DNA from 2 places in the Polaromonas sp. P1_E12 genome. Region 2 is predicted to be linked to the other one. Evidence: predicted binding sites of a transcription regulator. Region 2 holds the regulator's gene; the other holds the start of a gene.

Region 1 (7,290 bases), on a different contig from region 2:
GCTCAGGGAAGGGTATCGGGTGGAGGCAGCCGGTGACCTGCTGCAGGCCCGGGAGCAGCTCAAGGCGCATCACTTCGATGCTGTGATCACCGATATGCGCCTGCCAGATGGCCTTGGCCTCGAATTACTGCGAGACATGATAGACCAGCAAAGGCCCGAACGATGCGTGGTGATTACGGCCCACGGCTCGGCCGAAAATGCGGTGGAAGCACTCAAGGCCGGCGCGTTTGACTACCTCACGAAACCGGTCGACCTCAAACAATTCCGCAGTGTCGTGGCATCCGCCGTGCAGGGTGCCAAGCATCCTGCACTACAGGCCAAAAGCGATCGAAGCGCACCGGAACACGGCACCGCCCCCTCCGCCCAGAAAAAAAGCGGGGACGGCACCCAGATTCTGCAAAAACTGGTGGGTGAATCTGCCGTCATGCGCGCCGTCAAGTCGCGCATCGTCAAAGTGGCGGGAAGCATGGCGCCGGTCCTCATTCAGGGGGAATCGGGCACCGGCAAGGAACTGGTTGCACGCGCCGTACACGGCTGCAGCCACCGCGCGACAGGGCCTTTTGTAGCCGTCAATTGCAGCGCCATACCCGAAAACCTCCTCGAAGCGGAGTTCTTCGGTGCACGAAAGGGCGCTTACACCGGATCAGCGCAGGACCGGCAAGGCTACTTCCAGGCAGCCAAGGGCGGCACCTTGTTTCTCGATGAAATCGGCGACCTGCCGCTGGCCATGCAATCCAAACTTCTGCGCGCCATCCAGGAGCGCACCGTCAGGCCGCTGGGTTCGCCGCAGGAGGACACCGTTGACGTGCGCATCGTCAGCGCAACGCACAAAAACCTGGCGGCGGAAGCCCAGGAAGGAACATTCCGCCAGGATCTTTATTACCGGCTCAATGTGATTGAAATTGCCGTGCCGGCCTTGCGCGAACGCCGGGAGGATTTGCCGGCACTCTGCAATGCCCTGCTGTCAAGAATCTGCCAGGAGTCCGGCTTCAAGATGCCCGAGTTGACGGATGCCGTGATGGAGCAGCTGCAGTCCAGGCCCTTTAACGGCAATGTCAGGGAGCTGGAAAACATCCTGCACCGGGCCGTGGCGCTCGGCGAAGGAAGCGTGCTGCATTTTGATGCGCCGGTCGAAGAGCACGTCGCCGTCCCGGAAAACCTGCAGGATTATCTGGACGGGCAGGAGCGAAACATCCTGACCAAGGTTTTGCTGGAGACCGGCTTCAATCGTACCGCCGCCGCCGCGAGGCTGGGTTTGAGCCTGCGGCAGATCCGCTACCGCATTGCACGCCTGAATATCGCCACGCCGGGCAATGACGACCTGGCCGATGGACTTGACCCTGCTGATGACCCCGCCTGAAAGCCCCAATGCCCTTCCCCGGCCTTTGTGGCAAAACGGCTGGTACCGCTATGCACGCGCACTGGCTTCGCCCAACTTTGGTCCACGCCCTCCCGGCGCGCAAATCGACCTGATCGTCATCCACTCCATCAGCCTGCCGCCAGGTGAGTTCGGCAATGGCAACGTCGAACGCCTTTTCACCAACCAGCTCGACTGGGAGGCACACGCTTACTTTCAGGGCATTCGCGGCCTGCAGGTTTCATCGCACTTTTTCATCGCCCGAACCGGCGCTCTGTGGCAGTTTGTGAGCTGTGACGACCGCGCCTGGCATGCCGGGGAATCCAGCTACCGCGGACGCACCAACTGCAACGACGATTCCATCGGCATCGAACTGGAAGGCCTTGAGGGAGATACCTTTGAAGCATCCCAGTATGAAACCCTGACCGGGCTATGCGCCTCGCTTCTGCAGCGCTACCCCATTGAGCACATCGCCGGGCACGAGCACATTGCACCCGGCCGCAAGCAGGACCCGGGCCCTGGCTTCAACTGGCCTCTGCTGCAAAACTCGCTGTCGTCACCGGCTAGGTGTTTTCCCGAAATCATGTGACTGGTGCACCTGCACGCACTCACCATTGCGGTGCGTCTTGCTGTTGAAATTTCCGGTTATTTTTACCGCGCCAGCAGTGGCCGGCGCTCTCAACCCAAGCCCGCGAAAAGCCGCGCCACAACGCCGCATCAGCTTCGCAAGCCTGATGGCATCAGGCTTTCAGCGAAGTTGAACGAGCCACCATCAAGCCCTGATCGAGGCGTCTGGAATGGGGCCTAAAAAGCCACAAAACGTAACGGTGCATTCAGTCAGCGATACACTACCTGTAGTGGCTTGTATTCCCTCCATACCCTAGGTATAGTGTCTAAGCCCTAATTCAGTTTGATGTAATTTGGGTCAGGAAATGAAGGAGCAGGTTGATAGGCCTGTGCAATACCTCAATATATCCAGAGACCCCGAACAGCACATCAAACCACCCATAAAACAAAGCAAAGAGGAAGTCATGCAAACTGCACAACACGCGGTGCCCGTCACGTCGAGCGTTCTGGCAAGCAACCCAGCAACCGGCGATACCAACGCGCAAAGCAACCCGCTCGCCCATTACCAGATCATTCGCCGCAATGGCGGCGTGGTGCCGTTCGAACCCAACAAGATCGCCGTGGCCATGATGAAGGCTTTCCTGGCCGTGCATGGCACGCAGGGTGCGGCTTCGGCCAGCGTCCGCGAAACCGTTGACGGCCTGACCCAGGCGGTCATCCGCGCCCTGATGCGTTCGCGCCCAGGCGGCGGAACCTTTCATATAGAAGACGTTCAGGATCAGGTCGAGCTGGGCCTGATGCGCGGCGGCCACCACGAGATCGCCCGCGCTTACGTGCTGTACCGCGAAAAGCGCACGCAAGAGCGCGCACGCCAGCCGCAAACCCAGGCGCCCGCAGCGCCGCTGATCCATGTGACCGACCGCGGCAACCGCGTCGCGCTGGACATCCGCAACCTGCAGGCGTTGATTGAAGCCTCCTGCGCCAACCTGGGCGCGGATATCAAGCCCGACCCGATCGTTGCGGAAACCATGCGCAACCTCTATGACGGTGTGCCCATTGACGAGGTCTACAAGGCGTCCATCCTGGCAGCGCGCACCCTGATCGAGAAAGACCCTGACTACACCTACGCCACCGCACGCCTGCTGATGCACACCATCCGCCGCGAAGTGCTGGGTGAAGAAGTCAGTCAGGAAGACATGGCGATTCGCTACGCCGAGTATTTCCCGCAGTTCATCGCCAAGGGCGTACAAAACGAGCTGCTCGACGAAAAGCTCCAGCAGTTCGACCTGGCCCGCCTGGGCGCCGCGCTCAAGCCCGAACGCGACCTGAAATTCGACTACCTCGGCCTGCAAACCCTGTTTGACCGCTACTTCCTGCACGTGCGCAAACAGCGCATCGAGCTACCACAGGCTTTCTTCATGCGCGTGGCCATGGGCCTGTCGCTCAACGAGATCAACCGCGAAGAACGCGCGATCGAGTTCTATGAAATCCTCTCGTCCTTCGACTTCATGTCGAGCACGCCCACCCTGTTCAATGCCGGCACGCTGCGCTCGCAGCTGTCGTCGTGCTACCTGACGACCGTCGCCGACGACCTGGGCGGCATCTACGACGCCATCAAGGAAAACGCGCTGCTGTCCAAATTTGCCGGCGGCCTGGGCAATGACTGGACGCCTGTGCGCGCCCTGGGCGCCCATATCAAGGGCACCAACGGCGAATCGCAAGGCGTCGTGCCTTTCCTCAAAGTCGTCAACGACACCGCCGTGGCGGTCAACCAGGGCGGCAAGCGCAAGGGCGCCGTCTGCGCCTACCTGGAAACCTGGCACCTGGATATTGAAGAGTTCCTGGAACTGCGCAAGAACACCGGTGACGATCGCCGCCGTACGCACGACATGAACACCGCCAACTGGATTCCCGACCTCTTCATGCGCCGCGTGATGGAAAAGGGCAGCTGGACGCTGTTCTCACCGTCGGACACACCCGACCTGCACGACAAGTTCGGCAAGGACTTCGAGAAAATCTACACCGCCTACGAAGCCAAGGCCGAGCGCGGCGAAATCAAGCCATCCCGCAAGCTGCAGGCCACCGACATGTGGCGCAAGATGCTGTCGATGCTGTTTGAAACCGGCCATCCCTGGATCACGTTCAAGGACGCCTGCAATGTGCGCTCGCCGCAGCAACACACCGGCGTCGTGCACTCGTCCAACCTGTGCACCGAAATCACACTCAACACCAGCGACACCGAAACTGCTGTCTGCAACCTCGGCTCGGTCAACCTCGTCCAGCATCTGAAGGACGGCGCAGTCGACCACGAGAAGCTTAAAAAGACCATTACCACGGCCATGCGCATGCTGGACAACGTGATCGACATCAACTATTACGCCGTCAAGAAGGCCCGCGATTCCAACATGCGCCACCGCCCTGTGGGCCTGGGCATCATGGGTTTCCAGGACTGCCTGTACGAGCTGCGCGTGCCTTACGCTTCCCAGGAAGCTGTCGAGTTCGCCGACAAATCCATGGAGGCTGTCTGCTACCACGCTTACTGGGCATCGACCGAACTGGCCAAAGAGCGCGGTAAATATGCCACGTACAAAGGCTCGCTCTGGGACAAGGGCATCCTGCCGCTGGATACGCTGGACATGCTGGCCGAGCAGCGCGGCGGCTATGTGGAAGTCGACCGCTCCGCCAGCCTTGACTGGGACGCTTTGCGCAAGAAGATTGCCAAAGACGGCATGCGCAATTCCAACTGCGTGGCCATTGCGCCCACAGCCACCATCTCCAACATCATTGGGGTGGATGCTTGTATCGAACCCTGCTTTGGCAACCTGTCGGTCAAGTCCAACCTGTCGGGTGAATTTACCGTCATCAACCATTACCTGGTCCGCGACCTGAAGCGCTTGGGCCTATGGGACGACGTGATGGTGGTGGATCTGAAGCACTTTGACGGCTCCCTGCGCCCGATCGATCGCGTACCGCAGGACGTCAAAGCGCTCTACGCCACGGCGTTTGAGATTGAAACTTCCTGGATTGTCGAGGCGGCAGCGCGCCGCCAGAAGTGGATTGATCAGGCACAGTCGCTCAACATCTACATGGCAGGCGCTTCGGGCAAAAAGCTCGACGACACCTACAAGCTGGCCTGGCTGCGCGGCCTCAAGACGACTTACTACCTGCGCACGCAAAGCGCGACGCACGCCGAGAAGTCGACCGTGACCGCGGGCAAGATGAACTCGGTGTCATCGGGTACCGCGACGGCAGGCGGCGGCATGAGCGCGCTCGAAGCGGCAGCCGCCGCAGCGCAGGCGCAGATGAGTGCATCGCCCGCGACCGACATCAAATTCTGTGCAATCGATGACCCAGGTTGCGAGGCCTGCCAATAAAACACCGAATCGTGCGCTGAGCTTCATCGCACGATTCGATGTAATTGAGCAACACAATTTTGTAGCGATGTGAATGAACACTTTTCATTTTGTATCGCTGCTTTCATAATCCCAAAGTATTGGAAACCTCTATGTTGACCTGGGACGAAGAAGTCAAACCATCTTTGCAAACATCTCACAACAGCGGCTTGCCTGAAGGCCGCTCGATGGAACTTCCGCCTCTTTCTTTGAACACTGCCGAGCAGCCCCAGGCGCAAGTGCGCATGCTCAACGACGGCGCGTTCGCACCTGTGCAAGCTGCAGCACCTTCTACGTCTGCCGCCGCACCCGCCAAGGCACAACGCGTCAAGGCCTCCGACAAACGCATCATTAATGGCCAGACCGACGTCAACCAGCTGGTGCCGTTCAAATACAAGTGGGCTTGGGAAAAATACCTCGCCACCTGCGCCAACCACTGGATGCCGCAGGAAGTAAATATGACGCGCGACATCGCGCTCTGGAAAGACCCGAACGGCCTGACCGAAGACGAACGCCGTCTGGTCAAGCGCAACCTGGGTTTCTTCGTGACCGCCGACTCGCTGGCAGCCAACAACATCGTGCTGGGCACCTACCGCCACATCACCGCACCCGAATGCCGCCAGTTCCTGCTGCGCCAGGCTTTTGAAGAAGCCATTCACACCCACGCCTACCAGTACATCACTGAATCACTGGGCCTGGACGAAGCCGAAATCTTCAACGCCTATAACGAAGTGCAATCGATCAAGGACAAGGACCAGTTCCTGATTCCTTTCATTGAAGTGATTTCCGACCCTCACTTCAAAACTGGCACTACCGAAGCTGACCAGACCCTGCTCAAGTCGCTGATCGTGTTTGCTTGTCTGATGGAAGGCCTGTTCTTCTATGTGGGCTTCACGCAGATTCTTGCCCTGGGTCGCCAGAACAAGATGACCGGCGCCGCCGAACAGTACCAGTACATCCTGCGCGACGAGTCCATGCACTGCAACTTCGGCATCGACCTGATCAATCAGCTCAAGCTGGAAAACCCCCATCTCTGGACGGCGGACTTCAAGGCCGAAATCAAGGCATTGTTCATGAAAGCCGTCGAACTGGAGTACCGCTACGCCGAAGACACCATGCCGCGCGGCGTGCTCGGCCTCAATGCGTCCATGTTCAAAGGCTACCTCCGCTACATTGCCAATCGCCGTGCCACGCAGATCGGACTTGAAACTCTCTTCCCCAACGAGGAGAATCCGTTCCCATGGATGAGCGAAATGATCGACCTGAAAAAAGAGCGTAACTTCTTTGAAACCCGTGTGATCGAGTACCAGTCCGGTGGTGCCCTTTCCTGGGATTGATTGACCAGAAAAATACGCGAGACAAGCGAACAATGATTTCAAGAATTGCAATGACCAGTGACAGCACCGAAGAGTGCGCGTTGGGCTTTGCTCCTGTGTTCGCGGCGCTGGGACCGGTTTATCCGGGGCCCAACGCCGTGAATCGCTTTACGTACTCCAACCGTGAAGTGCTCTTTGCAACGTGATCAAGGAGAAAACTATGGCAACTGCGAAAAAAACTGCGGCTAAAAAAGCTGCTCCAAAGAAAGCCCCTGCGAAAAAAGTAGCGGCTAAGAAGGCTCCTGCGAAAAAAGCAGCAGCGAAAAAAGCTCCGGCTAAAAAAGCTCCAGCGAAAAAAGTAGCGGCCAAAAAGCCAGCTGCGAAAAAATCGCCAGCGAAAAAGCCAGCAGCCAAGAAGGTAGCGGCCAAGAAGCCAGCAGCGAAGAAAGCTGCAGCGAAAAAGCCAGCAGCCAAGAAGGCCGCGAAAAAGGTAGCGAAGAAACCAGCGGCGAAGAAAGCCGCTGCGAAAAAGCCTGCCGCCAAGAAAGCAGCGAAAAAGCCCGCTGCGAAGAAAGCCGCGAAAAAACCTGCTGCCAAAGCTGCGAAAGCACCCGCTGCAGCGGCTGCCCCTGCGGCTCAGACTACTCTGAACCCGCAA
Region 2 (7,290 bases):
GCATCCCAGGCTTTTGGTGTTCACTGTTCGGGTGGTACTGCCGACCCCTTGGGCCGTATAGCTGGTGGCGACCAGGCCAAAGCGGTTGGACACGTAGCGCGGCAGTCCTGCGGTGATCTGGCCTGCATTGTTCGGGTCAAGTGAAACTGCTTGCCTGAGGCAGTCAAACCCATTTCCAAAAGTGCTCGCGTCCAGCTCGGGCATGGCGAAATAGTTGATAACGACCGAGTCTGGTGCGTTGGCTACGGTGGTACCGCAAGTCCTGGTGGTCGGGTTGAATACCGCGCCATCGCATCCAAACAACCCTTGCTCGTAGGCTGGAGCCGTTGAGTTTTTGGTGTTGCTGAACTTGCCCAACAAGTTGGGCGCCGCGGAGGTGGTGGCCATGATCGCGGGATAGAAGCCCGCCATCTGAAGGTCCCGGCCAACCATGTCCAGCGCAAGCTTGCCGGTCTCGTTCAGCATCGCCATATTGGCGGAAGCAGTGGCGGTTGCGCGAGTCCCCAGGTAGGCCGCCGCTGCCGCGAGGGCGAGCACCAGGCTGATGACCAGACTGACCAGCAGTTCGATCAGTGTCAAACCGCGCTGGCGGTAGCGCGCTTGCGCCCTTCCGGTGTGAAGTGTTTTCATGGAATCATCTCTAGATTGGCGCATTGCACGCCGGCCAGGGCGGTAGAGGTGCCCAGCGCTGCGGGGCAGCAGTTTCGCGACGCGATGCCTGTTGTAGTGGCTGTGCACGAATCGGGGGAACGCAGAGTCGTGCCATCCAGGTTGTCCTTGCTATACCAGGCCACTGTCACCAGAAAGCGCAGGTTGGTGCCCTTGGTTCCGGTCGACGTCACGATGCCCACCGCGCCCGGCAGCTGGCTGTTCAGGTCAAGACGCCAGACAGCGAGGTCATAGGCCGCCAGCTCGGTCGGGGTACAGGTTGCAGTGTTGCAATCTTTGGCCGGGTTCAGGTAGGTTGGGGTTCCATCAATGGATGCACGTTCGGCGGCATAGGTCCGGGAGAAGCTGTAATCAGTCTCGACCGCACTGGCATTTGCCCTGATGCGGTCCGCAAAGCCGCTGATGCTGGACGACAGTGCTGACCGCACCCATCCGGTTTGTTCAAATTTGAGAGAGGCTGTCTGCATGCCAACCATGCCCAGCACACCGATGGAAAGGATAAGCATGGCGATCAAGGCCTCGATCAGGCCTGCACCTCGCTGGCGACTTATGGACATGCACTGACTCCCGCATATTGTTTAACGCTCACTCGACCTGCAGAACTGATACAAATAGACCGGTAGTGCGGACTGCTGGTGTTTTCCAGGATATAGGCAAGCGTGAAGTTGGATTGAATACCCGCAGCGAGCCCTCGCGAGTCAAAGGTCATGCGCCGATCCGATCCGCTAGAGGCCAGCTCAAAGCTTTCGTTGCCGGTCTGGCGCACGGAAATCAGGCTTGAACCGACTGTTGTCGGGTTGTTTTGGGTAGCACTACAGCTGGGGTTGGAAAAAACTATCCAGCCAGTCTGCCAGTTGCTCCCTGCGGTTGCACACGTGGGGGTACCGCCGGTCAATGCGTTTGACGTATTGGTTGACATGCAGATGGTGACGCAGTTATTTCTGCTGATCGCCTCAACCCGCGCACGCGATATGTCATTGGTAAATTCGGCTGCGATGGCGCCAGCCTGGTTTCGCACCACAAACTGCCTCAAATTAGGCAGCCCTATGGCCAAAATCATGGCTAAAACAGCAACTGTCACCATGATTTCGATGATGGTGAAGCCTGCGTTGCAAGCGCGCGGGGCCGCTTTGGCTGGGCGGCGTAAGGATGTTGAGCACACGGTCATTCGCATGTCGTGAGTATAGGAACCGGGTTTGTCGCGCGAGGCTCCGGCTGTCGGACTCTGGCTACCACTAATCTGGTAGCGGACAGGACGCTTTTCTGCGCCGCGAGCGATTTCTACCGCCGGACCTCGTCCACCAGCGTCTTGAACTCGTCAATATCCTCAAAGCTGCGGTAGACGCTCGCAAAGCGGACATAGGCGACCTTGTCGAGCTTGCGGAGTTCACGCATGACGAGCTCGCCGATACGGTTGGACGGCACTTCCCGCAGCCCCAGGCTCAGGAGCTTTTCCTCGATACGTTCAACCGCCGAGTCGACCTGCTCGGTGCTGACGGGCCGCTTGCGCAGCGCCAGGTTCAGGGACGCCAGGACTTTGCTGCGCTTGTACTCGATGCGCCTGCCGTCCTTCTTGACGATGGACGGGAAGGTGACATCGGGCCGCTCATAGGTTGTGAAGCGCTTTTCACACGCGCCGCACTGGCGGCGGCGGCGTATGAACTCGGCGTCTTCACCCACCCGCGTCTCTACGACCTGGGTTTCAAGGTGGCCGCAAAAAGGGCATTTCATCAGGGTTGGTCCGGGTTTGAAGGCATAAATCGGCCTCCAGCCCAATCAGGACATGCGCGGGTAGCTATCAAAATCATAGTGTCCGCGCTGCCCGTCATGATTAGCGGTAGACCGGGAAACGGCTGGTCAGGGCGTGGACCTTGGCACGGACCGCTTCAATGTTGGCCGCGTCGCGCGGGTTGTCCAGCACGTCGGCGATCAGGTTGGCCGTGATGCGGGCTTCTTCGTCCTTGAAGCCGCGGGTCGTCATGGCCGGGGTGCCGATGCGCACGCCGCTGGTGACCATCGGCTTTTCCGGGTCGTTCGGGATGGCGTTCTTGTTGATCGTCATGTGGGCGCTGCCCAGCACGGCTTCGGCTTCCTTGCCGGTGATGCCCTTGGCGCGCAGGTCGACCAGCATGACGTGGCTTTCAGTACGGCCGCTGACGATACGCAGGCCGCGCTGCGTCAGGGTGTCGGCCACGATCTGCGCGTTTTTCACGACCTGCTGCTGGTAAGCCTTGAACTCGGGCGCCATGGCTTCCTTGAAGGCCACGGCCTTGGCTGCGATCACGTGCATCAGCGGGCCGCCCTGCAGGCCTGGGAAGATGGCGCTGTTGATGGCTTTTTCGTGCTCGGCCTTCATCAGGATGATGCCGCCGCGCGGGCCGCGCAGGCTCTTGTGTGTGGTCGACGTCACGATGTCGGCGTGCGGCACCGGGTTGGGATACACGCCTGCGGCCACCAGGCCGGCGTAGTGGGCGATGTCGACCATGAAGATCGCGCCGACGGCCTTGGCCACCTTGGCGAAGCGCTCGAAGTCGATGCGCAGGCTGTAAGCCGACGCGCCCGCGATGATCAGTTTGGGCTTGGTCTCGTGAGCCTTGCGCTCCATTGCGTCGTAGTCGATCTCTTCCTTGTCGTTGAGGCCGTAAGAGACGACGTTGAACCACTTGCCGCTCATATTCAGGGCCATGCCGTGCGTCAGGTGGCCGCCTTCGGCCAGGCTCATGCCCATGATGGTGTCGCCGGGCTTGAGGAAAGCCAGGAACACGGCCTCATTGGCTGAAGCACCGCAATGCGGCTGCACGTTGGCGGCCTCGGCGCCGAAGATGGTTTTGATGCGGTCGATGGCCAGCTGCTCGGCCACGTCCACGTGCTCGCAGCCGCCGTAGTAGCGGCGGCCGGGGTAGCCTTCGGCGTATTTGTTGGTGAGCTGCGAGCCCTGCGCGGCCATGACGGCGGGCGAGGCGTAGTTTTCGCTGGCAATCAGCTCGATGTGGTGCTCTTGCCGGGCATTTTCAGCCTGGATGGCGGCGAAGATTTCGGGATCGGTTTGTTCGACCAGGATGTTGCGGTGGTACATGGCAGTCCTTAAAGACGTGGTCCCTGCTATTCAATGAATGAAACAAGGGCTGCCCAGGCGAACGGCTGAACGCTTCGGCCCAACGGCTTTCAGCGGTGCGCTTCCCAGTGGTGTCCCACGTCAGCTCCAATGGTTGCGAAAACCTTGAGCCTATCGCCAGTCGCGCACCTCGCTAGTGTAACTGAGCGCGCCTAAAACCTGCCGCCTCCGGGGTTCTTCACCTGCAGCCCGAAAAGCAAAAAGCCGGGGCGCTGGCAGCGGCCCGGCTTTTTGGCAGTGCATGGGGTGAAAAGGCCCCCACAAAGCGGCCGAATCAGGACTGGTTCAGCAGCGCCACCTTGTCAGGCGTCTTGCCTTCAGCGTCGGGTGTGGCCGGCAGGGAGGCCGGTACCGGGCGCGACGTGCCACCGGGTGTGGTGAAGAAAGGCGAGGGCGCACCGCGCTTGGAGGCAGACGCCACCACGGCCAGCAGGCGGGCATGTTCGCCCATCACCTTGCCGGCGTACCCGCCGTCGTCGTCCATGTTGGCTGCGCCCACATAGTATTTGAGGCCGCCCTCGACAGAGCCGGCGCGGGCGATGCATTCCTGCAGCACCTTGACGCCTACGCGCAGGTTGGTCACCGGGTCAAACGCCGCCAGCTTGCCGCCGAAGTTGTCGTACTTGTCGTGGTGCACCTTGGTCATGACCTGCATCAGGCCCTGGGCGCCGACCGGGCTTTGCGCAAACGGGTTGAAACCGGACTCGATCGCCATGATGGCCAGGATCAGGGTGGGGTCGAGCTTGGCTTTCTGGCCGATCTCGAAGGCCTCGGCCACCAGCACACTCAGCGGCTCGGGCGCGACGCCGTACTTCTTGCTCAGCCAATAGGCCACTGCCGCCTGTTGGGCGGGCAGGTCTTTCGGGTTGGACGCCGTGGCGCGCTCAATAGCGGCCGGCTCGGTAAAACCGATGGCAGCCTCCTGGCGCTGCTGCAGCCAGGTCATGAGCTTGAATTCACCGGCCTGACGCAAGTCGGGCCGGGCTGTCAGGGTGATCACCGCAAACACGACCGCCAGGCCCAGAAGGGCGAAGCTGTTGTGGGTAATCTCGAAAAAGCCTTGGGAGATGTCATCAACAATGTTTGAAACACTGCTTCGCACATTCTTGATGTGTGCGTTGACATTCAGGTTAAGGCCGAATTGTCCTAGCGCTGTCATAGCACTCCTTTCTACGCTTGCAGGCCCTTTGGGGGCCAGGCAGGCTTTGATTGGGTCGCCATCAAACCAAGGCAAGCCTTGTGGGTGTTGACCCTTGTTTGACGTTGCCGGCTTCTTTGAGGAATAGGGCAGCGGGTTCGGGTTGTCCCTAGGATTCGTGGGACTGGCGGGATTCTATGGGGTTGGTTAATAACCTGTCAATAATAACAAATCAATTCTTTATATCAAAAAGTCAAATAAAAACCTTGATTTCCGGCAAAACCGGCCTGAATCAAGGTGTTTACGGGCTTTATTTGAGATGGAGCTCTAAGTTAAGTTTTGCCTCTAAAAAGCGCGATCAGCCTTTCGCGGCTGCGGTTGTAGGCCGTTTTCCATGTTGCATGTAGTCGCCGGATCGGCGCCTGCGGCCGGCCTGGGTTGCCTGGGAGCACACAAAAAGGCAGCGGCAATCACATCCTGCGCTGTGATTGAAAAGATGGTCTTGCTTGCGGGACGGCAGGGGTTTAACCTGCAATTGCGTGTTCACTCACGCATCAACCGGGTAACCAACCCCGGAAAATCTGGAAGCAATCACTTGCTTTCATCGCACTGGAGACGATAACTCTCTTCTTTGCGGAAACCCGACGGCATGAGCATAAACGCCCGCCGTCAACCCCGGTCGGTCTAACTGCCCGGGGTTTTTTCTTTGGAGGCGCCGCTTTTCACAGGCTTCAATGCCCTTCGGTTGACCGTCTTTTTCAAATAAATCATTGACCTGGCGGCCCCGGCGCTAAAAACTCGACGGCTATGGCAATCAAAGATTTGAAGAAAAAATGGCAGGAATTCAACTGGCGCGAGACCAATTGGCGGGAAATCGGCAAAACCCTGCCGGCACGGGCGGCCGCTGTGGGCCGGTCGCCGCTCTGGCAGCGTCGCGCGGCCTGGGCGGTGGGCAGCTTGGTGGTGTTGTGGGTGGTGGCCTATGCGGCCGTGCCGCCCATCCTCAAATCGCAACTGGAGAAGATCGCCTCTGAAAAGCTGGGCCGGCAGGTCACTGTGGGCGAGGTCGACTTCAAGCCCTGGTCGCTCGAACTGACTCTTCGCGACCTGGCCATCGCCCGTGCCGGCCCTGTGGGTGGCGCTTCGGCAGCTTCTCCCCAGGCAACGCCCCAGTTTTCCGTCAAGCGCCTATATATAGATGCAGAGCTGGAGTCCCTGCTTCGCCTCGCCCCAGTGGCCGACGCTGTTCAGGTGGACGAACCCATCGCGTTTCTTACCCATCAAGGTGAGGGCCGTTACGACATCGACGACATCCTGGAGCGCTTCAAAACACCCGCAGATGCCCCTGCCGGCGACCCGCCGAAGTTCGCGGTCTACAACATCGTCGTCAGCGGCGGGCGCATGGACTTCACCGACCAGTCCGTCGGCAAGACCCATGAACTGCGGGAGCTGGGCCTGTCGGTGCCTTTCCTGAGCAACCTCAAATCCCAGCGAGAGGTCAAAACCTCGCCGCACCTGGCCTTCAAGCTCAATGGCAGCAGCTTTGACACCGCTGCCGAAGGCACGCCCTTTGCCCAGACCCACAAAACCGACGCCACCTTCACGCTGCGCGGTTTTGACCTGAACCCTTACCTGGCCTACTGGCCGGCGAGCCTGCCCTTCAGGCTGCAAAGCGCGGTGCTGCATGCCAACGCCAAAGTCGCGTTTGAGCAGACACCCGCCACGGTGGTGCGAATTTCCGGAACCGTGACGGCGGAAAAGGTTCGTGTGCTGGCTGCGCAAACGGTCGGGCAGTCGCCGGCTGTGGCGCCGGCGCGGGCTGCAAAACCCGGTGCATCCGGCAAGCGCGCTGCAGACGGCGAAGCCCAGCCACCGGCCCGCGCCGACTTGCTGGCCTTTGAGCGCCTGCAGATCACGATGGACGACGTGCGCCCGCTGGAGCAGTTCGTCAAACTGTCTGCGGTGGAGCTCACGGCCCCCACGTTGTCCCTCGCCCGGGACCGGGCAGGGCGGCTGAATCTGCTGTCGCCTGCGCCGGATGCTATTAAAAAAGGAGCTGGTGGCGCACAGCCAGAAAGGGCTACAGGCCAAAACTCTTCCGATATTCAAGCCCAGGCACCTGCCGGTGCGGCTTCGGCTGGCGCCCCGGCGTCTGCACCTTCAACTAAAACCACGCCTTCGTCCGCCCCCTGGAAAGTGCAGATCGCCCGCGTGGCGGTGCGTGCCGGCCGTATGAACTGGCTGGACGAATCACTGGCCTCACCCGCTGACATCCGCCTGGCTGGGCTGACGCTCGATGCCTCCGGCATCGCCATGCCTTTTGCGGCTAACGCGCCCCTGCGGTTCAATGGTTCGCTGGGACTGGAGC

What was found. Region 2 encodes NrdR, which represses ribonucleotide reductase genes. Its sites were predicted from a motif close to CACNANATNTNGTG; they were not measured.
Region 1: a site for NrdR is predicted at 2,204-2,217, ahead of AC1D13_RS21665 (ribonucleoside-diphosphate reductase subunit alpha). Genes of this name have one in related genera too.

What each region holds. Positions count from the first base shown of each region.
Region 1 covers NZ_JBFUBB010000009.1:92,426-99,715, forward strand. The annotation lists gene AC1D13_RS21655 (sigma-54-dependent transcriptional regulator) at 1-1,360, shown strand, start outside; gene ampD (1,6-anhydro-N-acetylmuramyl-L-alanine amidase AmpD) at 1,329-1,946, shown strand; gene AC1D13_RS21665 (ribonucleoside-diphosphate reductase subunit alpha) at 2,389-5,298, shown strand; gene AC1D13_RS21670 (ribonucleotide-diphosphate reductase subunit beta) at 5,430-6,653, shown strand; gene AC1D13_RS21675 (hypothetical protein) at 6,704-6,838, shown strand; gene AC1D13_RS21680 (histone H1-like DNA-binding protein) at 6,853-7,290, shown strand, end outside.
Region 2 covers NZ_JBFUBB010000002.1:492,832-500,121, forward strand. The annotation lists gene AC1D13_RS08175 (PilW family protein) at 1-630, opposite strand, end outside; gene pilV (type IV pilus modification protein PilV) at 627-1,226, opposite strand; gene AC1D13_RS08185 (GspH/FimT family pseudopilin) at 1,217-1,843, opposite strand; gene nrdR (transcriptional regulator NrdR) at 1,951-2,400, opposite strand; gene glyA (serine hydroxymethyltransferase) at 2,501-3,745, opposite strand; ZMP/ZTP riboswitch at 3,790-3,919, opposite strand; gene AC1D13_RS08200 (lytic transglycosylase domain-containing protein) at 4,059-4,943, opposite strand; gene AC1D13_RS08205 (DUF748 domain-containing protein) at 5,730-7,290, shown strand, end outside.